Regions from separate parts of the Calorimonas adulescens genome, predicted to be linked through region 2. Evidence: riboswitches for the same ligand, from Rfam matches in the RefSeq annotation. Region 2 holds a riboswitch; the other holds the start of a gene.

Region 1 (12,532 bases), on a different contig from region 2:
CATATAATTCTCTATTCCATTGTCTTTTAATGCTTTTATCTGCTTTAATACATCCTCACCGGTATATTTTGGCTTACCGAGAGTGAAGTCCTGTATCCACGGACGTATGATAGCTTTTTTCTGTAGCTTTTCGTTCTTTTTAATAGCATCCTTTATTGCCCTATCGATGACCTCATAGGGATGTGCATTAGGGTTGTCAAATCCATAATTACCTGAGTAATAATGGGAGGGATATATCATTGGACTTATATAATCTACTGCAGGTGATATCTTTTCCCATTTTTGCCCTATATTCATGTCGTCCTCAACACTTGTGGTCAGTCCGAAGACATCTGCTGAGATGACGACGTTATATGCTTTGAGCTGTTCTTTGGCGTAGGATAGAAATTCGGCTATGCAGTCTTCCTTTGGTTTGCCATCCTGCCCTGGGAAGAAAGCCTCAGCATCCACCATTGTACCATTTTCTGGAAAGCGGACATAGTCAAATTGTATCTCTTTAAAGCCATTTAGTGCCGCCTCTTTAGCTATAGCTATGTTATAGTCCCAGACCCGTTTGTCATAAGGGTTGACCCATGATACACCCTTTCTATCACGCCATATTCCTCCGGATTTCTTCTGTATGGATAAATCCGGACGGTGTTCTGATAGGTTACGGTCTTTAAAAGTAACTATTCGGGCTATTGGATAAATATTATGTTCCTGAAGGTTTTTTATGAATGATTGGATATCATTTATACGTACATATCTGTTTGCGTCCACGTCATTTACAATCTGTATGTTGCTTTTATAGGTCATAAGACCATTGTCATCCTTTACATCAATAACCATTGTGTTGAGCTCAGAGTTATCTAACAGGTCAACCAGATGTTCTATATTTTTTTTGCTTCCAGCTATATCCCCCGTAACATAGATCCCCTTAACTATAGGCGGATTGGGTTTTGGTGTCTCTTCTTTAGGGAGAGGAACATAGTATTCTTTCAGTTTTTCTCTTAAAATTTTATCATTTTCTTTCCATTCATTAAGCTTTTTTAAAGCTTCATCCCTGTCTGCCTTATGAATAACCAACTTTTCGTCAACAAGCTCCTGATAGGAGGGAAGATTGTTTTCATAAGCGCCGGTTTTTGAATATCCTTTTAATAAGAAAAGTACTGCCAAGATAAGTGAGAACAATATTACCATTAATATGCCTGTTATTTTTGTTTTCTTCACATCTGTATCCTCCTTATAATGTTTACGTATATATTGTAAAGGATAAATCATCATTAAAAAAGTTAAATTTAGTTTAAATTGCTGGTAATATATTCATTTTTTAAGTATAATTTTGGTATAGAATGATAAGGAGGGGTGACAGATGAAACTATTAATAGCAATTGTACAGGATGAAGATGCAGGTGAGTTGATGCAGAAGCTTACTAAATCAGGTTTTCAGTTTACAAAGCTTGCTACCACTGGAGGTTTTTTAAGGGCAGGCAATACGACCTTAATTATAGGATTGGAAGATGAGCGTCTTAAAGAGGCCATAAGCTGCATCGAGAGCATCTGTAAAAGCAGAAAGCAACTTATAACACCGCCAATTATGGGTGGAGCTGGTGAGGTGTATCTATCATACCCCATGGAAGTGACCATTGGAGGGGCAACCATATTTGTACTTGATATGGAACAACTTATAAAGATATAAAAATGGTGCCGAAGGCGGGAGTCGAACCCGCACAGGGTGTAAGCCCTACCGGATTTTGAGTCCGGCGCGTCTGCCAATTCCACCACTTCGGCACGTTACGTAGCTATAATAACATAAATAATATTATTTTTCAAGGTGTTTTTTGGAGGTATTTCACTATGCTCAGATTTTTGGATGCAGGAGAATCTCATGGCAGATGTTATGTTGGCATCATTGATGGAATACCTGCAGGCGTAGAGATAGAGATGGAGAACATTAACAGGCTATTAAAGGAGAGACAGCGTGTGTATGGAAGAGGCGGGAGGATGGAGATAGAAAATGATGAAGCCATCATACTTTCTGGATTAAGAGGCAGGATGACCACAGGTGGACCTATTGGACTGATGATAGAAAATAGAGATTATGAGAACTGGAAAGATTTTATGTCTCCTATAGATGGGATAAAGGGGAAAGGAGGGGTTACAGTACCAAGGCCTGGCCATGCAGATCTACCAGGCATATTGAAATTTGGCTTTAATGATGCAAGAAACATATTAGAAAGAGCAAGCGCACGACAAACAGTCATCAGGACTGCAATAGGTGGTATAGCAATGGAGTTTTTAAGACAATTTGATATAGAGGTTAAGTCTCATGTTTGTAGCATAGGGGGTATAGTTTCTAAACCAAATGGAAAAGACAAGTCTTTCTGGATAAATGTAGAAAATTCTCTATTAAGATGTGGAGACAAAGAGGCAGAAGAGAAAATGAGAGCTGAGATTGATAAGGCCAAGGCAATGGGCGACACAGTAGGGGGGATAGTAGAAATTATAGTTGAGAGGGTACCCGCAGGGATAGGAAGTCATACAACATGGGATAAGAGGTTAGATACACGTCTTGCAGCTGCCTGCATGAGCGTGCAATCTGTTAAAGGTGTTGAAATCGGGATGGGTTTCAAGACTGCAGAGCGATATGGAAGTGAGGTCCATGATGAGATTTTTTACAGTGAGAATGGATTTTATAGAAAAACCAATAATGCTGGTGGCATAGAGGGAGGCATATCCAATGGTGAGGATATAATCGTAAGATGCGCATTAAAGCCAATACCAACCCTTTTAAAGCCTTTAAATAGTGTTGACATACGATCAAAAATGTCTGCAAAAGCTCATGTGGAGAGGAGTGATGTATGCGCAGTGCCTGCAGCTTCAGTGGTTCTTAAGGCTGTTGTGGCATGGGAGATAGCAGTAGCCTTTCTTGATAAATTTTGCGGAGATAATATCGATGAAGTAAAAAATGCTTACGAGCATTATATCAAGAGGTTAAACTTTGGTTAAAATTTATTTAATAAATCATAACAGCAGTCTCCTTTTAATAAGTATATAAAAAATGCTTATTAAGAGGGGACATTACCATGAAAAAACTATTGTTTATTTTTCTGGCTATATTGATCTTATTTTACATACATACAGAAGGAATCACTGCCCCTGGTGACAGTATAACTATAAATCTGCCAAGTTTCACACTGCATTTTGAAGGACAAAATGTGTATAAGGATTATCCAGTAGCCATAGGCAAGACTTTGACCAATACACCTGATGGGACTTATAACGTCAGAACGAAGATTAAAAATCCAGTATGGTATCCCCCTAATGGTGGTAAACCTGTTCCACCGGGGAAAAATAACCCTTTAGGTAATCGGTGGATTAACTTTTATCCCGGCTATGGGATACATGGAAATAATAATCCAGGGTCTATAGGAACCATGGCTTCATTAGGTTGTGTCCGCATGTATAACAGCGATGTTGATGAGCTTTATGAGATGGTTGAAGTGGGGATTCCTGTCATAATAACCTATCATACCATGTTTGAACTGAGTGATGGCACAAATAAGGTTTTGGAGGTGTATCCGGATATTTATGGCCGAGGGGTAAATACGGAGGAAGAGATAAAAGCGAAACTTATGGAAATGGGCCTGGCCATAGAGGATGAGAAATTCAAATATATATTCAACAATTATAAAAAGGAGGCAGCTTTTTATTCATGTGATTGGGTCTTAACTAAAGGTGATAAGCTGCTTTCATCTGACATCCTGGATGATAATGGCAAACTATATATATCTGCAAAGTCCCTGAAAAGTATATTTGGGATAGACTATCTGTTGAATTTAGACACCGGTATCATGTCCATAAACGGGCATGATATAGAATATATGAATAAAGAGAGTATATATATAAATCTTATACAATTACTTGATATTTTTGAACTGTCCTATGAGATAGAACAGAAGGCGCAAAGGATAGATATTAAAAATGATATGGTCTATATAGATGGGATGTATGTTTCACCGGTGCAGTATACAAACTACGATAGTCGGGATATAAAACTACCTCTTAGGGTTATTGGTGAGTTGTTTGGACATGAGGTAAAATGGGATAAGGCGACAAGTGTCGTTAGCATTAATGACCAGCCGGTATCTCCAGTGATTTTAAATGGTATATCATATATGGGGATTAAAGAACTATCGGAAATCTTTAAATTTGACTATGAAATAGATTCAAGATATGGTATTATACAAATTAAGCGGTATTGACCGCTTATTTTTATAGTATAATAACTATAATAACATTTTTGGGTGGTGGAAGAAGTTGAAAAAATTAATGCTAATTGACGGAAGCAGTGTGCTCTACCGGGCTTTTTTTGCCCTTCCCCCGCTTATGAACAGTAAGGGTACGAGAACAAACGCTGTCTATGGTTTTATGATGATGCTTTTTAAGGTGATGGATGACTATAAACCCGATTATATAGCAGTGGCCTTTGATGTGAAAGCACCAACGTTCCGACATAAGGAATATGATGCATATAAGGCCACAAGAGAAAAGATGCCGGATGAGTTATCTTGTCAAATACCCATTTTGCGCGATATATTATCTGCTTTAAATATAAAGATTATAGAAGTGCCTGGGTTTGAAGCCGATGATATACTTGGTACAGTATCAAAGCAAGCAGAGAAGAATGGACTTGAGACTTACATAGTAACAGGCGATAGGGATTCACTGCAACTGGTTTCTAAAGAGACCAGGGTTATATTAAACAAAAAAGGCATGACTGATGTGGAGGTATATGACTATGATATCTTTAGAGATAGATATGGTATAACACCCAGTGAGTTTATTGACCTGAAAGGGCTGATGGGCGATAAGTCCGACAATATTCCCGGGGTACCAGGTATTGGTGAGAAGACAGCGCTTGAACTTATAAAGGAGTACGGATCGGTCAACGAAATTATTAAAAATGTAGATAGGATAAAAAATAAGAGGGTTAGAGAAGCAATTGCAAACAATGTGGACAAGGCACTGCTGAGTAAAAGACTTTCTACCATAATCAGGGATATGCCGATAGAGTTTGACATAGAGGAATATACTGTTAAAGAACCGGATAAAAAAAGAGTTAGAGCTATCTTTGAAGAGTTGGAGTTTAAATCATTATTAGACAAGGTTTCCAAGGATGATACTGCACCGAACGTGGACAGGGTTGTCTACAGGGTCATCGACAACGTTGATGATTTCAATGAGTACATCAGTGGTGTTGAAAGGATAGCTATAAGTTTCAAGGTTCATGAGGATGGCCTGGCCATGACCTCTCTTAGCAGTCAAGAAAAGGGTACTGTTTTTTTACCCCTTTATAGACTTGATGACAGCATGAAATATGCACTTTATAAACTTCTGTCTAACGAGAACATAAAGAAGTCTGGACATAACATAAAAAGACTTCTAAATTTTGCAATAAGCGAGGGGTATAAACCTGCAAACATAAGTTTCGATTCGGCTATTGCCGCATATCTTATCAATGCAACAGAATCCGAATATATCATACGACAGATTGCAAAGGACTTTCTTAACAGGGATATACTGGATGACTCGATATTTGGCAAGGGAAGAAACAGGACGGATTTCCACAATGTTGAAGAAGAAATGTTAAATCAGCTCCTCGGAGAAGAAGCAGAGGTCATAGGTCAGTCAGAGCCCCTTATGCGGGAAAAACTTGATGAACTCTCTATGGACAGGCTGTTTAATGATATAGAAATGCCTCTTGTCATGGTACTGGCTGATATGGAATGTACTGGCTTTAATATCGATAGGAATGAGCTTTTGAGGTTAGACAGTGAATTTACTGAACAACTCACCAGTATAACAAAGGAGATTTATAATCTTGCAGGAGAAGAATTTAATATCAATTCGCCAAAACAGCTCTCCCATATTTTATTTGAAAAACTTGGCCTGCCGGTTATAAAAAAGACTAAGACGGGCTATTCTACAGATGCTGAAGTCCTGGAAGAGCTGGCACCTCAGCATGATATCGTGGCAAAAATACTGGAGTACAGGCAGATATCCAAATTAAAATCCACTTATATTGATGGATTTATAAAACTTACTGAAAAGAGCGCTAAAATCCATACCAGTTTCAATCAAACTGTAACTGCAACGGGAAGAATAAGCAGCACTGAGCCAAACCTACAAAATATACCAATTAGAACAGATATTGGAAGACAGATACGAAAAGTATTTATACCATCAGATGACAAACACGTTATTCTCTCCGCAGATTACTCTCAGATAGAGCTAAGGGTACTTGCACATCTATCGAGTGATGAAAACCTCATAGGTTCCTTTATCGCTGGTGAAGACATTCATACAAGGACCGCTTCAGAGGTATTTAATGTACCTATAGATAAGGTTACGCCCGAGATGAGAAGAAGTGCCAAGGCTGTGAACTTTGGAATAGTATATGGCATAAGTGATTTTGGCCTGGCCAGAGACCTTCGGATCCCAAGGGAGGTGGCCGCTGAATACATCAGGAGCTATTTCAAGAGATATCCTCAGGTAAAGGAATACCTTGATGAGTGTGTAAAAAAGGCTAAAGAACTGGGCTATGTTACCACCATTATGAATAGAAGGCGTTATGTACCGGAAATAACCTCCAAAAACAGAAATATACGTATGTTTGGAGAACGAATTGCAATGAATACCCCTATACAGGGTAGCGCTGCTGACATAATAAAGATAGCTATGGTCAATGTGCATAAGAAGATAAAAGATTTTAAATCAAAGCTCATACTGCAGGTTCATGACGAGCTGATATTTGACGTACTTAAGGAAGAGTTGGATGAAATTAAGGAAATTGTAAGGTGGGAAATGGAGAATGCAGTCAACTTGAAGGTACCGCTGATAGCCGAAATAAAATATGGCAATAATTGGTATGATGCCAAGTGAGTTGCTAAACCACTTATTGCTTTTGTACCTAAAAGTGTAATGAAGGGAATGGGTTGTAAAATGAAGGTGATAGGGTTAACAGGGGGAATTGCCAGCGGAAAGAGCACTGTTTCAAATATATTAAGGGAAATGGGAGCTTACGTAATAGATGCAGATGAAATTTCAAGAGAGATCATTAAAAAAGGGAGTGAGGCATGGAAAGAAATTATCGATTACTATGGAAATGACATACTTCTACCTGATGGAGAGATAGATAGAAAAAAACTTGGGAATATAGTGTTTGCGGATAAGGAAAAATTGGATAAGCTAAACGCTATAACTCATCCACGTATAATCCAGAGAATAAAAGAAATTATAGATGCAGAGAAAGAAAAAGGGAAAGAAAGGGCTGTAATACTGGACGCCGCAATACTGATTGAAATGGGGCTGCAAAATATGGTAGACGAGGTTTGGGTAGTTTCAATAGACAAAGACAAGCAGATAAAAAGACTTATAGAGAGAGATAAACTATCATATGAAGATGCCATGAACCGTATACGCATGCAGATGCCGTTAAGCGAGAAGGTAAAGTATGCTGACTATGTGATTGACAACAGTAAAGACATAGGATATATTAGAAAACAGATAAGTAAACTTTGGGAAAGGGTGATAAAAAAGAATAATTAATTTGGGCCTACATAGAATTATATTAATGTATGGTATCTGCAATGTGGGGGTATATTCCATTGATTTTTATTCCTCGTAAATGGATAGGCGTAATAATTGCTGTCTTACTTTTTTTATTGCTCATACTTGTTTCGCTGAAGGTATATAACACTGTACAGAAGATGATTTATCCCACAAAGTATATGGATATAGTTGAAAGATATGCCGTTGAATATGGAATTGACCCTTATCTTGTGTTGGCAGTAATAAAAGCGGAAAGTAATTTTAATCCTGAAGCTAAATCAAGCAAGGGTGCCATCGGACTGATGCAGATACAACCTGATACAGGAAAGTGGATTGCGGAAAACCTTGGGATTGAAAACTATAATGAAGATCTTCTCTATAATCCTGAGGTAAATATAAGATTTGGTTGCTGGTATATAAATAATCTCAACAGTGAATTTAAAGATCCTGTCCTGGTATTTGCGGCTTATAATGCTGGGAGAGGAAATGTACAAAAATGGTTGAATGATAAGGAATATAGTGATGATGGGGAAAAACTAAAGAGTATCCCATTTAAGGAAACGAGGGATTATGTAGATAAGATAATTAGAAACTATCATATTTTTACAAGACTTTACGAAGGCAAAAGAAAGAAGGGAATAACATAAATGGAACAAATGAAAAGCCTGAATGACCTTGAAAGGGTTAAGATAGAACATGACAGGAAATTGTTTTCTGCAACCCATGAAGAGATACTAGAGGGAAAGACAACTGATGTGTACTTTTTGAGGACGATGGATATATTAAATCACCTGGGTCTTGGAGATACTCCTGTAACCGCCGAGATTTTTGCGAGAGAAGAAGGGGTATTTGCTGGTATTACTGAGGCATTGGGCATATTAAGGAATAAAAACGTTGAGGTATGGGCTTTAAAAGAGGGGGATACATTCAACCCCAAGGATACACTTGTGAGGATCAAAGGGCCCTACTCAGAGTTTGGTGTTTATGAAACAGTTATATTGGGAATGCTCGCAAGCTCCTGTGCATGGGCGACGGCTGCGAGAAAAGCCAAAGAAGCGTGCAAGGGGAAACCACTGCTGTGCTTTGGCGCAAGGCATGTGCATCCTGCTGTAGCTCCTGTCATGGAAAGGGCAGCATTAGTAGGTGGGGCTGACAATGCGAGCTGTATACTGGGAGCAAAACTGTTTGGAAAAGAGCCGACCGGTACAGTACCACACGCTGCTTTTTTGATTGCCGGTGACACATTGACGGTAGCAAAGGCATATGATGAAATATCAAAGCCAGACGAAAACAGGACAATACTCATTGATACATTCAAAGATGAGGCTGAAGAAGCCATTAGAGTGGCAGAACTTTTAGGAGACAGGCTTTATGGGATAAGGGTAGATACGCCCAGCGAAAGAGGTGGGGTAACCCCCGAACTTATAAAGGAAATTAGGGCCAGACTGGACCAAAAGGGTTATAAAAATGTCAAAATTATTGTTTCGGGTGGCCTTTATCCAGAAAAAATAGCTGAACTGGCTGATGCAGGTGTAGATGCTTTTGGAGTGGGCAGTTTTATTTCAGATGCTAAACCGATAGATATGACGATGGATTTAAAAGAGGTGGATGGTAAGCCGATTGCCAAGAGGGGTAGAATACCTGGAATAATAGAAAACCCAAAACTTGTGAAAATGATATAATTACTGTATTGACTTATGTCCAAACTTATATTATAATAATTTTCGTTGAATGTGCCGAGATGGTGGAACTGGCAGACACGCTACTTTGAGGGGGTAGTGAGGGATTCCTCATGCGGGTTCGAGTCCCGCTCTCGGCACCATTTTTATATCCATGTTAGATACATATTTATCTAAGGCTGCCGAATCCTTGCAAAAGGTACGGGGGACGTATTTTGGGGTGAATCTATCAGTTTCGCCTGATGGTAGGGTTACCTTCGGCCCGAACCCGTCAGCTAACCTCGGAGGCATGAGAAGGGAGAAATCAAATGAGGACATATAGTAGATTCCTGTTAGGGATTTCTGTACTATCCACATCGCTTATGCTTGCTGGTTTCTTTAATCCTGTTCTTGCTGATGAATTTCCCAGGGGTATAGTAACCGGTGACAATGTCAATTTGAGGGAAGACCCTAGCCTTGACTCAAAAGTGATTACTCAGGTAGATATAAATAATGTTGTAATGGTGCTGGGTAAGACAGATGGGTGGTATCAGGTAAAGTTATCCGATGGCAGAGAGGGTTGGATGAGTGCTTCATATGTATCATTAGGGAAAGAGGATGTATCAAGGGGCAATGGGCTCAGAGACATTGTAGACTTTGCAGAAAGGTTTTTGGGTGTTAAATACGCATATGGAGGGTCATCGCCCAAGGGGTTTGACTGTTCAGGGTTTGTTTCTTATGTCTATAAGAATTTTGGGGTAGAACTACCGAGGACGTCACTGGAACAGTCAAGGTTTGGAGAGGCAGTGGATAAGGAAGATCTTGAGGTGGGAGACCTGGTATTTTTTAAAACTCTTGGTTCGAAAAGAATTAACCATGTTGGAATATACATTGGTGATGGCAATTTTATTCATAGCTCTTCAGGCGGTGATGAGGTGCGTATTGACACACTCCTCTCCGGTTATTATAATGACCATTATGCAGCCGCAAGGCGTGTGAAGTAATTATAGGCATTGACAGAGATCATTTAAAGGTATATAATATAATACTGTTTAGCCAATGGGTACTAATGTATCCATTTTTTATTTGGAAGGGGTATGTTAAACTGTGAAGAGGAATGATATAAGAAATATAGCTCTAATAGCCCATGTGGACCATGGTAAGACTACACTGGTAGATGGAATGCTCAAACAGAGCGGTATTTTTAGGGAAAATCAAAAAGTAGATGAAAGGATAATGGATTCCAATGAACTGGAAAGGGAGAGAGGCATTACCATACTGGCCAAAAATACTGCGGTAAGATATAACGATATTAAAATAAATATTGTAGATACTCCGGGACATGCTGATTTTGGTGGAGAAGTCGAAAGGGTTTTAAAAATGGTGGACGGTGTCCTTCTTCTTGTTGATGCCAGTGAGGGGCCAATGCCTCAAACGCGCTTTGTCCTTGGCAAAGCCCTGTCGTTAAATTTAAAACCCGTAGTTGTAATAAATAAAATTGACAGACCCGACGCCAGGCCATATGAAGTAATAGATGAGGTACTAAACCTTTTTATAGATCTTGGCGCCTCCGATGAACAGATTGATTTTCCAATTGTGTATACATCAGCACGCGATGCGGTTGCCAAGTATGACCTTAATGATAGTGGCTATAATTTAAAGCCGCTTTTTGATACCATTATAAACTCCATACCTGCGCCGGAAGGCGATGTGGACGGACCTTTACAACTATTGGTAACAAATTTAGATTATGACGACTATGTTGGCAGGCTGGCCATTGGCAGAATAATTAGGGGCAGTATAACAGGCGGTCAACAGGTTAGCGTTGTAAAGAAGGATGGTACTGTTGTTAAAGGTAAGATTGGTACAGTATACCAGTATGAATCTTTAAAAAGAGTGGCAGCTGAAAGTGCACTGATGGGTGATATTGTTGCTGTATCTGGGATACCAGATATAGAGATAGGTGAAACGATAGCTGATGTTGATTTCCCTGAGGCTGTGGAATTTGTAGAAATAGAAGAACCTACAATTACCATGAGTTTTTCTACCAACAATAGCCCGTTTGCCGGGAAAGAGGGCCAGTATGTTACATCAAGACATCTTAGAGATAGGTTGTATAAAGAATTAGAGACAAATGTCTCCTTGAGGGTAGAGGATACGGACAGCCCAGATACCTTTAAGGTTTCAGGTAGAGGTGAACTGCATTTGTCCATATTAATTGAGACCATGAGGAGAGAGGGATATGAGTTCCAGGTGTCGAAACCAGAGGTTATATACAAAAACGTACATGGGAAAAGGTATGAACCGATAGAGCTACTGATGATAGATGTTCCTGAGGAATATATGGGGATTGTTATGGAAAAATTGGGCCCGAGGAAGGCAGAACTAATTAATATGACGCCTAATGACAAGGGGTATATAAGGCTGGAGTTCAATATACCATCAAGAGGAATTATGGGCTACAGGACGGAGTTTTTAACTGATACCAAGGGTAATGGCATAATGAACCATGTTTTTATAGATTATCAGCCGTATAAAGGAGAGATAAAACAAAGAAATCATGGTTCATTAGTTGCTTCGGAGGCAGGTACCACAACAACCTACGGGCTCAATAATGCTCAGGAGAGAGGTGCCCTTTTCGTAGGTCCTGGAGTAGAGGTGTATGAGGGGATGGTAGTGGGAGAAAACAACCGCGAGGAAGATATAGATGTCAATGTATGCAAAAAGAAACATCTCACAAACATGAGGTCTGCAACTGCCGATGAAGCTATCAGACTTGCTGCTCCCAAAACCTTGAGTCTGGAAGAGGCACTTGATTTTCTGGCTGATGACGAACTACTGGAGGTTACACCATTATCAATAAGGATAAGGAAAAAGATACTGTCTCAGAAAGATAGATATAAAAAAGCAGGGAAGATGGTGAAGTCGGGACAGAAATAGGGGTGGGCCCCTTTATTTTTTTTAATATTTATTTTACAATATATAACATAAATGATAAATAATGGGGGAAAGACTATGAGGGTGAAAAGACAAAATGTTAATAAAAGACAGAAAATGAGAATATACGTTGGGATGATTCTGTTTTTAATGATAATCCCGTTATTATCGTTCTACTTATCGAATAATATAATATCTAATTTGGTTGCTCCTCTATATAAGCAGTTAGAACCCACTCATACAGAAAGCATATATGTCTATGAGGTACGCCCGCTTATTTATTACGAAATCAACGCTGTCGGACCTTTTTTATCATCAGAGGTATACCCTATAAATGGAAACAA
Region 2 (12,532 bases):
CTTGAGATTTGTCTCATCGGTGAGCCTGTTAATAAAGTCCACCACCTGAAATCTAAGTTCAGGATGTATCTCGTCTATGCCTTTTTTTAAGACCTCCTTAAGTTCTCTGTCAACCACCTCGGTCAGGGTACCGGCAACAGACCTCATAGTGGCAGAGGTAAGGGTTTTCCCCAATTCGCTTATCCTTATGAGGTCATGCACTCCTCCACCTGCCCTTGCAATGCCCTTAATCTCTTTTAATGCCCTGTTGCTGCAGACGTTATCATCCACAACCCCTATGGCATTTATTATTATCCCGTCCTTATGGACGTTTCCGGCAACTATACAGGGGTCCGGTCCAATATTGGAACACCCGTCTGTCACTATATTTATCAGTCTCATCGTCATGTTAGCAGACATAAAGATTCCTCCTTAATTTATGGTTTTATATCATTCATTATTTCCATAATAAGGAGGAAATATTCATTATCCCCAGATTCTGGAAACCAATATGGTCATATCATCACCGGGTTTCCCTTTATTGAGCACCTGCTTCATCAGCTTCTCGGCCATTTCCTGAGGATTGCTGGTATCTATACCCTTTATAATCCCCTGTATTATGTCTTCCTTGTCTTCTCCATCTATACAGTCGATAACCCCATCTGTCATCATAACAAGCATATCCCCCTCATTTAAAATCCTCTTTACGGGCAATATAGAAATTTCGTCCAGAGCTCCTGCTGGAAGGTTTTCATTTTTAACTGTATCTACAGAGTTTTTCCTCTTTATATAACTTACAGGAGCACCCATTTTAAAAGCCTCTACCTTCCCAGAATACCTGTCTATTATTGAAATATCCATGGTGGTATACATATCATCATGAGACTTTAAATTAAGTATAGAATTTATTGACTTTATCGTTATATCCTCTGTAAATCCAGAATTTAAAAATTTCTCTAAAAGTCCAACCGCCGTGCTGCTTATTATTCCAGCCTCTTTGCCTGTACCCATGCCGTCACCTATGGCCACGAGGTATCTGCCTCCTGAAAGTTCACTGAATATAAAGTTATCACCATTGCCGCTGTGTTCTTTTGCTATATGCGCTACACCTGTAGTGACGTTGTACCTTTCTCTTTCCACCAAGTGTATGGTACATGAGTTTTCCTTTCCGTCCAGTCTGCATACATCGTCCTTCCTCCTGTATCTCTTGCCCATAACCCTTGATACAACAGGTTCAATTATTTTAGAACATTCGGCCTTACCAAAACAGGCCACCCTTTTTATAAAGACCTCATCGCTGCCGCTGTCGTTCTGCAGTACTATGACCTCTTCAGGAGTTATACCATCTTTATCCAATTCAACAAAAATCTCTTCCTCCAGATCCTCGCGGAAATGGTCGTGGGTCTTTATGGAGTCTGCCATGTTGCTTACAATTCGGCTTAAATCCTTCAGTTGCTCTGAAACAATCATCTGACTCTTATTAAGCCGCTTCTGCCACATGGAGTTTAACATGTAAAAATCATAGAGGTTGTTGATTTCCTTTATCATAGTATTTACGTGGATGCACCTGTTTTGTGGGACATCCTCGGCAGTAACCTCTCCCTTGAGCTCAAGAAGGGTTATCATGTCAAATATAAACTGATAGGTATAATAGAAATCCCTGCCCCAGCACTGATTACGTTTGATGCAGGACTCGCACACCTCATCTGCAGCCCGTGCTATAACCCTTGATATATCTTGTCTAACCATTACCGAGTTTCTTGCTCCGTCAAATACTGAAGCCAGCTCACTCATAACGCCAGACATGTCCTTAAGCCTGGTAAAGACAATATCCCTGGTCTTATGCATTAATTTTCTGCTGGATTTAAATCTCTCTATACTCCTGTTAAGGTACAAACTTAAGGCTTTAATCATGCTCCGCGGTATCAAAAGACAGATGAAGCCGGAAAGCAAAAGCTCCTTTAAATAGATGGACATGACATATCCTGCTAATTTGTCCAATATAAAGTAGGAAATAACAAGGCTGCTTACAGAACCTATTATGCCAAGGCTGCTGAATGCCCCAGCCAAGAGCCCTGCAAGCGAGAATAACAGCCCTGTTGAGGATGTCGCAGACCCTGTGATCTGTGTGACAACTGCCATCAGCACGCCAACTGCAGCCCCTGCCCCAAGCCCGCCAGTGTAAGCTATTATGGTAAGCCCTGACATCGCCACAATCATCCAGAGTGAAAGTCCATATACCCGGATATCCTTCAGGCTTGTAATAATAAGCCCATAGGTAATGCCTAAGGATATAATCTCCTCTTTGCTGAGATACTTCCTTGATGTGGAGCCCTGTACTATATCCAGTGCATTGTCAAAGACAAATACCGTAGAAAACACAATTACAGATTCCAGCACCACTAATATCAGGTCATACATTATGCGTCCTGTTAAAAAATACATCACCAGGCCTACTGTAAATACCGCAGATGCGGTAATCAAGGCCCTTACATTGGCTTTTGCTACGGGCTTTAAAAAATATAAAAGGGCAGCAACGACTGCATAAGTTACTATATATCTTATGGTATTCGGAAACATGCCTGAACTGAGAAGCCCCAAAATGCAGAAGGCAGAGATGACTATGTTCGTTCTGTTCCTGCCTGTAATACTGCCTATATAGGCCAGGCCAAAGGGAAAACTTCCATAAAACACCCCGACCCTGCCTATAAAAAATCCCATTATTGAGAGAAGCACAAATTTTTCTATAAAACTCCTAAGTTTGAATGTACCCTTCACAGTATCTGAAGCATTTCTTTCAACATTATCAGCATACATACCAATCCCTCCATAGAAAGATTATACCAATTTATGGAAGGATAATTTGTAAATATTTGGTACAAGAATGCATATAAATTATGACAAAAAAAGACACACCCGCATGGTGTGTCTTTTTTGCCGGTTATGCCGGCACCCTTTCAGTGCTATTGAGTATCCTGTCAAGCCTTTCCCTCTCAGCAAGGACCCTGCCATCCTTTTCGTCATAGGCATATAGAGCTCCATTGATAAGCCTTGTGGCAAGGGTACCATTGGCCATACTGTTTCCCTTAAGATGGGGGGCATCCAGGATCCCCATTTTTATAGCCCTGGCTATCACTATAGGGTCAGCAAGAGGGTCTTTTGAGCCTTGCCCTACGGCCTTGACAGCATCAATTATTGCAAGGGCATCGGCCACCAGTTCGTCCTTGCGCCTCATTATTTCTCCATCGGCGGTGACATCAGGAGCTCCCTGCATATGGTTCTTTACAACACCTCTCACCAGTTTTGCGCTCTCTATCACATCCTCTGGAGTTGCAGCATGGTGAGCCTCACAAAATCCCACCACATGATAGATATGGGGTTTTATAGCCATAGCTGTATAGCATGATGCGGCAAGCTGCCCCTTGGCCATGTAAAGGTCGGTGGGGAAGCTGGCCAGGCCCGCTCTTGCCTGCCTGTAGGTTATAAAGTCATCATCATGGAGTGATTCCACCAGTTCAATAGCTGCAAGCATTTTTGCTATATCCATCCTTGGAGACTCGTTGGGAGGAAGGTTAAACATATACTGGGCAACATAGTGCCTTACACCCATCTTTTTGGCATTGTATGCCGCAAGGTATGAGGCTGCCACATATATGGCATCGTGGGCATCCCTCAAACCCCAGTGGTGGGCCTCATTAACCTCTACAGGCACTCCCCTCTCTCCATGCCATCTCATGAGCTGTTGATTTTCTGCTATAGAGGTTACAAGGTCCCTCGGTCCCCTGCCATCCAGCCGGTTATACCAGCAGAGGGGGATGGCTGCCCAGGCATTGTGTATGGTATCTAAAAGCATCTTTGCCATTTCAAATACATTATTGGTACCGCTGTAGCATCTTAATAGAGGATAGTTCCCTGTTCTTGAATTTTCATACAATGCCTTGAAATCTTCCGCAGTACGTAGGGGTGCTCCTCCTGCCCCATCAAGGTCATGGTCCATTTTTTCAGGCTCAAAGAAGTGTTCCTGGGCATTTTGGTCGGGGGCAATGGATATGACATCAACCACCTTTGACTCGGCAATCTTTCTCACACCCTCAATGGTCGCCCCAAGGTCAGGAAGCCCAAAATGGTGTCTTATTACAGGGAATGGATATTTGCTTTCTATCCTGCCTATCAGGCTTTGAGGATAAATCTCATTCTTTTCCCTGTTATCCTCTATGCCCTTCAGATACATGATGGTATCATCCATGTCCCCCGACCCATCAAATATTTTTTCAAATATCCTGTACTGCCTTGCAACATCGGCCGTTGGCTCAGTACCTCCAAATACCCATTTTATATCCTTGAGCCTGTATCTCTCTATTCCAGAATCTATTTTATCGAGTAACGGTTTTAATGCAGATGGTGTAAGCCTGTAGCTTATGCCTACCATGTACGGGCTGTGCTCAATTGCGGCCTCAATGATCCTTTCTGGCGCCACGGCAGGCCCCATAAACATGGTATCGTAACCCTGTTCCTCGGCTAACTTCAGGAAGTTCATAATACCTGCTACATGGACGTCGTTGCCAAGTGCGGCTGCTATTATTAGCCTCTTCATAACGACACCTCCTTCTCATAAGCAAAGTTACCTTCAGCATATGCCAGTATCTCGTCTTTTGTTAACCCATCTAAACCCAATCTTCTGGCATTTCTTCCGTTCTCCCAGTAGTCTATGCCGTGCATACAGGATGCCAGTTGTATTACAGACTTGATTGTGGGCGTATCCACACCCACCTCATTGCCAAGAGAGGCAATAGGCACAAGGCTGTTTGGGACATCCTCAAATATATACCTTGTGTTCACGGTTGCTGGTGCCTTTATACCCTTATAAGCCCTTGTGTTCTGGATGGCCTCATAGAGTGTCTTCCCCTTGGCTCCGTATGTCTCTTCCAACCATTTTTTTGCTGAAGGCAATTTTATGCCCAGCGCCCTTGCCACTCGAAGCCTCTCCATATCTATCCTCTCCAAAACAGTAGCCACTGAGGGGGATACACCTTCAAGATAATATTCAAAACCGTCATTATCAGCCTCTATTCTGCCTGTATTAAGCAGTGTGGGTGCCGGGTGAAATACTGCCCCAATGTTATTAAGACTCGTCTCCAGCACATTTTTGGCAGGCACAAACTGCGGATATGCCTTATTTATCATCTTTACGGTAGGCCAGACCATAAATGAAGGTATTGTGGCAAAGAACACGATGTTTTTTACACTGTTAATCCTTATAGTCCCTGGCTCTTTCTCTCTGCAGGCATAAATAAGGGTCTCTGCCTCTCCTATAGTTACTCTTCTGTCCATGTTAAGCTGCCTTAAGATATTGTTAAACTCAAGAGCCCCTCCTGTCCTTCCCGGGTTTAATACAATCACCTGACCGTCTTTAAGGTAAGGGATTACGGCATAAGCAATATCCCTGTGCCCTGAGGCAGGCACCGTAACCATTATAATGTCTGCATCCTTTACCGCTTCCCTTATATCAGAGGTAAGGTCCGGTGTTCCAAAACCCTCTACCTCTCCCTCTAAGGTTATGCCTCCCCTTTGCCTTAACCTCTCTATCTTCTCTGGAGACCTGTTATATAGGGTTACGTCAAAGCCCATGATAGAGAGGTGCGCAGCCATAGCCTGGCCGCCGTTTCCAGCACCAATTACTGCAAACTTCATAGACAACTCCCCTTTCTACGCTTACGAGGTTAGCTGACGGGTTAGGGCTGAAAGAGTTGGCCCTTCCTTACGGATTCACCCCGGATAGTTGGTTCCCCCGCTCCTTTTGGATTCAGCGTTAATTTAATATTATATTTAATTTTATACTGCAGAATACGGACATTCCTCATCTGCAAAACCTATTTCTGTAGCAGAATATAAACTTTAGTAAAAGAAAAGCTATGGAGAAACCATAGCTTTCATTAGTCTACTCTCCTCTTTCAATGCTTACGAGGTTAGCTGACGGGTTAGAGCTGAAAGAGTTGCTCTTCCTTACGGATTCACCCCGGATAATTGGTTCCCCCGCTCCTTTCGGATTCAGCAGTTAATTTAATATTGAATTGGTGATTTTATTTTAATATAATAGAATGGATTTGTCAATAGAGTGATAACAAAATTTTGTTGTTATTTTTCGACATATTTATATATAATTTAATTCAATTTATTTGGAGGTTGGCAATGAAAAACTATAAACAGATAATTAAAGATTCAAGAGGGAATAAGGAGCAGATGCACAGGTTTTTTGAAGAGATATCTGCTGAAATCACCTCAAACAATTACATCCTTACAATGGACTACTCTGTAAACAACATGTACAATTTTTTTAAAGCTTTCAGGTTTAACAGGTTTATAAAGTCATTCCCTTCAGAATTTACCCTGCCCGTAATTGAAGGGCTGCGATTTATTGAGGTTAATCTACCTGAGTGCATAAATCTCTCGGAGGAAAATATTAAGGCCTTTGTACCTTTAAAAGAGAACCTGTTACAAATTCTGGAGGGGGTTTTATACGCTATTGATGATCTAAACATCCTCCTATCATTATATGAACAGGAGTTAGTGGTTAAAGATGTAACAAGTGACCTACGACCTTTATATGACAGTGACCATCAATTTATTGACGATATGATGGGTTATCTGTATGCTGCAATAGAGAAAGACGAGAACGGAACCACTGTCAATAAAAACATTAAAAGCCTTATACTGCTCTTGCCCATGGGTTTTGTCAAAAACGAGTTCCTATCATATGTGGAAAGGGTTTTAAATGAGGCTCTTTCCAATATGTCACCCTCTGGCATTAAAGCAGTATGTCAAAATCTCGCCAGCCTCACCAACCATACGTCCAATCCATATTACCTTAAGCTTTATGAAATAGCTAAGGAATATGGACTGGATAAAAGGCCGGGCGGCCTTTCATATGAAGAGATAGTCTCAGGTATGCATTTTATAAGTTTCTTTTCCAATGCATTAAATCTCTTCAAATCAATTTTAACCTCCATTCTTTCAATTGGAGATATCATAACAGACAGCCTGGCCGCAAACTGCATCGACATGAATAATTACTTATATTTAAGCAGTATGATTGATGACTATATAAACGGCAGAAGGATAGCGGTAAAACTATCTCCTCCTGACAGAAGCATGATGAAAGATCACCTAAAACTTCTCTCCACCTTAACCCAGTACGGCAATGAGTTTATTTCGTCAGGTATTGATACTCTGACACTCTCACAGGTAATATACAAAGGCATGGGGTTTGCTTTTTATGACACAAAGGAGGACAACCTATTATCAGAGCTATTTAATCTTTTCGAGCATGACATGGATGAGAACCCAGCCGAAGAAGAATTTATAGATGATAACATAAAGGATATCGTAAAAATGATAGATGACGAGATAAGCCATTTTCCTGCATTCTTCAGAAAGGAAAGGATGAAATATATTATGAACATTCTACCGGTAGGGTTTAATAGCATGGATGAGTTGCATGAATATATCCATATGAGTTTGGACACATTGAGCAATGAACGGTCGTTGTATTATGTCGAGACACTGGTGGCATCGCTTATAAGCAAAAACGAGGGTCATGACTAATCCCGACCCTCAATCCTTATCTTCCCTGTAGCCTTTTCAATATTTATCTGCGTATCAAATTCCTCTGAAAGGGACTTTAACATGTCCAGTATTTCTTCTCCTTTTTCACCGGTGGCCGGTGTTGGCTTTACCTTATCCTCTATTACAAAGGGACTAATAACCGCTTCACTCAATTTACCGTCATTAAAATTGAGCCCAAGGACTATACTTTCTTTATTTCTACTGTCATTCTGGTCAAAGACAAAATTCCCGAGACTGTAGGCTACAAGGCCACCCTTGTATACCTCAATACCCTGAAGTATATGCGGATGACTCCCTATTACCACGCTGGCCCCGGCATCTATCATCTCATGGGCCATCTGCCGCTGTTCTGCAGGAACTATGGTGCTCTCCTCAACACCCCAGTGTGGCATGACGATGACTATGTCAGCAGCTTCTCTTGCCTTCTTTATATCATCAACTATCGTCCCTATGTCCAAGGGGGCTGTCCCGCATCTGTCCTTTAGCGCCTCCATAGTCCTGCCATCCCTGCTCCATTTTACATTGTAAAACTGGTTATACCCCAGCACGGCTACCTTTATGCCATCTATGTCCTTTATATACGGTGTCCTGGACTCTGCTATGTTACTCCCGGCACCTACAGTCGATATACCATTTTTTCTTAATATGTCCACGGTATCCATAAAGGCATCCTCACCATAGTCCATGGTATGGTTGTTGGCAAGGGAGAGGACATCAAATCCAAGGTATTTAAGCGTCTCTACTGCCTCAGGCCTGGCCCTCAGGTATATGCCTTTTCCCTCCATTTTCTCCCCTCTCTCGGATATGACACACTCCAGGTTTCCGACAGCCATATCTGACTGTATATATGGTTTAATATCCTCAAATGGTCCTGTGTATCCCTGGTTCTTAAGCCTTGTGCCAACCCCTCTTCCCAGCATGATATCCCCAACTGCGGTGATATAGGTATGCCTCGTCACTGCTCCAGGCTCTTTTGTTTCACCTCCATCATATGTGACCTCCCCTACAGTCCTATCAACAGCTTTGACAGTGCATCCTGATAAAAAAATCGACATAAGAATCAAAAATAAAGACAGATATTTTTTCATACCTTCATTATACCATTAAGGTATTGTTTCTGCGACAATAAATTGCCTTATCCTGTAATACCATCCACAGGCATTCTTGATACATACAACCAGTCTGCGTACTTTACACCATTAAATTTTTGAATTAAAATGTATACAGGGAGGGATACATATGGATATAATGGAAATTGTGGCAGGTCTTATGGAACTTTCTGCCAGAACAGCCCCCAAGGCGTCAGGCCAGGACTATGTGGAGTCAAAAATATTAACGGGAGACATCTTAGACCAACTTGCCGACGAAATGGCGAAATTTGGCCAAGAGGTTAAAAAGGTCAATTTCGACAGGGATGGCAATAATGTGAGGAATTCTGACGCCGTGCTCCTTCTGTCACTCAAAGAGCCAAGGGATGCCGGCCTTAACTGCGGAGCGTGTGGATATGAGGATTGTGCAAGTTACCGCAGCGCAGGCAAAAAAGAAGGCCCTGAGTTTAAGGGGCCAATATGCGCGTGGAGGCTTTTAGATTTAGGGATTGCCCTCGGCTCTGCTGTAAAGACAGCCAGCATATTAAACGCAGATAACCGCATCATGTATCGTGTGGGTGTGGTGGCACGAAAAATGGGCCTTATAGAAGGCGACATTGTTGTGGGGATACCCATCTCCGCGACAGGTAAAAGCATATATTTCGACAGAAAGAATTAAGCTGCCTATAAGCAGCTTAATTTATTATTACCGCATCTTTCCCTCCTACATTGGTAAAGAATGCAGCCATATGGGTTACACTGTACGTACCATCCTCATTTTTTTCAATTTCTTCAGTTTTAAAGGCAGATGGATACGTGCTGAATGTGTCCATGTAGTAAACCCCGCCTCCAACAGTTTTGCCTGGATACTGGGACTCTACCTCTCTTAATATTTCCCCCATCCAATTGGATATGTCCGTTTTGTGACCATTAAGCAGCGCAGAGAGCCAGTTATGATAGCTTACACCAGACCCGTCAAAGGCAGCCAGGACTATAATATTACCCTCGTCTGATTCTGATACAGAAAACCAGTCTATCCAGATGTCAAGGTCATTGATATTTGCATATGAGTAATTGTCAGCCAGATACTGTGCAAAGTCTTCATAGCTCATCTCTCTCCTGAGGTCATCAAATGTCATGTCAATGGCCTGGCCCTTTATCATATCTTTAACCTCATTGATAGGTATGGCAAAGTTGATGTTCTGCCCGGCTAAATATGTGGCAAACGTTATACCGATAACCTCTCCCCTGCTGTTGAAAAGCGCACCACCACTGCTCCCGAAAGAGACCGGTGCTGTAAACTGTATGTCCCCATTCCTGATGGCGCTTACTATTCCCTCTGAAACAGTATTGTCAAGGCCAAGAGGACTTCCTATAGCCACCACCTTTTCCCCTACCTCCACATTGTCAGAATCACCCAGAGACACAAAGGGGAAGTCCTCGCCTTCCACCTTCAAGACAGCTATATCTCTTTTCGTGTCGTAATACCTCACCACGCCCGCCTTGTACCTGTCCTCTCCCAGCACAAATTCGGCCGTATCAATTCCCTTTATCACATGATAGTTAGTAACTACAGAACCGGAGGAATCTATTAAAAATCCACTCCCTTCGGATATCTCTTCTCCATTTCTGTTGTATCCGATGATACTGCCTACTGCCCTTTGGTTCCTGGCTATTTCCACGGTCGACAGATCTTCAGAGCTCTTTTCCCTGTAATTAACCGTTATTGTTTGGGTATCATTGTTATAGTTTACGTTGCCATCAAAAGACTCACCTATAAACCTCAATGGGACAAAGGTATATCCGTCAATAATCCTTGCAGCCTCAGAAAGCGGCACGGCCTGGCCATTTACATAGCCATTGCTGCTGCCTATGGTAAGCTGTACAACCCTATCTCCTTTTATTCCTGTCACCGTCCTTGTCTCATCATTCCAGTACACCTTGGCCCCCATAGCCTCAAAGAACGGGCGCATCGGCACAAGTGTAGTACCATTCTCTATAATTGGAGCAGGATTAAATTTATGGTTCTCGCCATTTATATAAATGCTGACCCCTGCCGCATAAGCCGGCACAACAGCCAAAAGTACAGAGACCATGATGATAAAAATTATCGCCCTCTTCATTTTAATCACCTCTCTCACATTATATCACATTTGCCCGACACAACCCTCCCTGACTAATATCCCTTTGTTTTAGAAAACCGTGCACTAAACCTGCGGCCATCACTGCGTTTTTACATTTAGATCCACAAATATACAGGCACACCTTGGCTCGCTATACAGTAAACTGCAGCCGTAGAGTCCCTCATCTAATCAATATAACTGATGCGTTTATATCGGTCAAATTCAGTAAGTATACCTTACATGCCATGTTCTATAGGTTCTGGCACTGTCAAGCCCTCTAAGTCAAAGTCAGGTACATACTCATCTGAAGAAGATTCCATTTCCTGTACATATCCGTTTTCAAGGCCAATGTTAAAGAAATAGTCTATTATAGAGTCATACTCCTTCTCTGTAACCCTCTTATTTAACTCAGGAATGTCCTTTGCCCTGTAGAGAGGCACGTATTGTGACATTATGCTCACGTATACCCCTGCTGGCAGATTACCCCTTATCCAGTCCAGTACCCGTTTGGAGTCCTCCAGTTGTCCCGGTATCATTAAATGCCTTATAATGAGGCCCTTTTTGATGATGCCCTCATCATCTAAGGCCACTTCGCCAACCTGATGATACATCTCTAAGATAGCCTTAGTGGCTACATCAAAGTAGTGCGGAGCCGACGAGAGGCGGAAAGCCAACATATCGTCATTATACTTCAGGTCTGGAAGATATACATCCACCAGTCCGGTTAACATCTTTAATGCCTCGACATTTTCATAGGCATTGGTGTTATAGACCACCGGTATGGCCAGGCCGCTTTCCTTTGCCAGCCTTATAGCCTCTGCTACCTGAGGTATATATATAGTAGGAGTCACAAGGTTTATGTTGTGGGCGCCTTTATCCTGCAGCCTTAAAAACACAGTGGCAAGTTCCCTGATGCCCACCTCTTTGCCGAAATCCTCCTGGCTTATCCTGTAATTCTGACAGAACTTACACCTCAAGTTGCAGCCAGAAAAGAACACTGTACCGGAGCCTTTTGTCCCGCTTATACAGGGTTCCTCCCACTGGTGAAGGTAGGCCTTGGCAACCTTTACCTTATCATCTGCTCTGCAGATGCCCGTCTCTCCCTTTCTCCTGTTTACCCTGCAGTCCCACGGGCACAGCCTGCATTCTTCCAGCGCCTCCATGCATCTCACCCCTTTCTGAACTCCTCCTCCAGGATACCCATAATATATTCGTTTACATACCTGCCATGCTTGTATACGGCCTCTCTTATAAGCCCTTCCTTTTTAAAGCCGCACTTCTCATAACACCTTATAGCCCTCTCATTGAAGTCGTAAACATGCAGATACACCCTGTGCATGTTCATCTCATTGAAAAGAAAATCAAGCAGGAGTCTTATGGCCTCAGCCCCAAGACCGCGGTTTCTATTCTCTTCTCTTCCTATACCTATAGCAATCTCACAGTTCCTGTTCTTCCAGTCTACATTATGATAGGATATGTTACCAATATACTCTCTGTTCTCATTGAGTATGATTGCAAACTCACCCGACTGTCTTCTGTCCTTATCTCTTTGAGCCCTTTCCCTCACAGATTCAACAGTGGCCGGATATGGCACCCCCGGTATCTTATAATCCCTGGCATCCTCGCTGTTTCTTATCTCTACAAACTTCTCATAGTATTCCTCAGTAAAAGGCACAAGCTCTACCCTCTCACCCTTAAACATCGTCATAACCACCCCCC

What was found. A riboswitch is a leader RNA that binds a small molecule or an ion and turns the genes downstream of it on or off. The one in region 2 is predicted to bind cyclic di-AMP.
Region 1: linked by a shared signal. The riboswitch ahead of FWJ32_RS05735 (C40 family peptidase) and the one ahead of FWJ32_RS08710 (NAD/NADP-dependent octopine/nopaline dehydrogenase family protein) in region 2 are both predicted to bind cyclic di-AMP.

What each region holds. Positions count from the first base shown of each region.
Region 1 is NZ_VTPS01000007.1:33,322-45,853, reverse strand. It holds gene FWJ32_RS05785 (putative glycoside hydrolase) at 1-1,209, opposite strand, end outside; gene FWJ32_RS05780 (cyclic-di-AMP receptor) at 1,352-1,678, shown strand; tRNA gene FWJ32_RS05775 (tRNA-Leu) at 1,682-1,770, opposite strand; gene aroC (chorismate synthase) at 1,837-2,988, shown strand; gene FWJ32_RS05765 (L,D-transpeptidase family protein) at 3,066-4,244, shown strand; gene polA (DNA polymerase I) at 4,300-6,924, shown strand; gene coaE (dephospho-CoA kinase) at 6,985-7,590, shown strand; gene FWJ32_RS05750 (lytic transglycosylase domain-containing protein) at 7,650-8,240, shown strand; gene FWJ32_RS05745 (nicotinate phosphoribosyltransferase) at 8,241-9,275, shown strand; tRNA gene FWJ32_RS05740 (tRNA-Leu) at 9,329-9,415, shown strand; cyclic di-AMP (ydaO/yuaA leader) riboswitch at 9,443-9,578, shown strand; gene FWJ32_RS05735 (C40 family peptidase) at 9,581-10,255, shown strand; gene typA (translational GTPase TypA) at 10,359-12,191, shown strand; gene FWJ32_RS05725 (hypothetical protein) at 12,267-12,532, shown strand, end outside.
Region 2 is NZ_VTPS01000012.1:39,208-51,739, forward strand. It holds gene FWJ32_RS08695 (vWA domain-containing protein) at 1-399, opposite strand, end outside; gene spoIIE (stage II sporulation protein E) at 466-2,796, opposite strand; gene FWJ32_RS08705 (cobalamin B12-binding domain-containing protein) at 2,921-4,573, opposite strand; gene FWJ32_RS08710 (NAD/NADP-dependent octopine/nopaline dehydrogenase family protein) at 4,570-5,670, opposite strand; cyclic di-AMP (ydaO/yuaA leader) riboswitch at 5,675-5,798, opposite strand; cyclic di-AMP (ydaO/yuaA leader) riboswitch at 5,921-6,043, opposite strand; gene FWJ32_RS08715 (hypothetical protein) at 6,169-7,581, shown strand; gene FWJ32_RS08720 (CapA family protein) at 7,578-8,690, opposite strand; gene FWJ32_RS08725 (ferredoxin domain-containing protein) at 8,842-9,369, shown strand; gene FWJ32_RS08730 (stalk domain-containing protein) at 9,386-10,813, opposite strand; gene FWJ32_RS08735 (radical SAM protein) at 11,050-11,976, opposite strand; gene FWJ32_RS08740 (GNAT family N-acetyltransferase) at 11,982-12,521, opposite strand.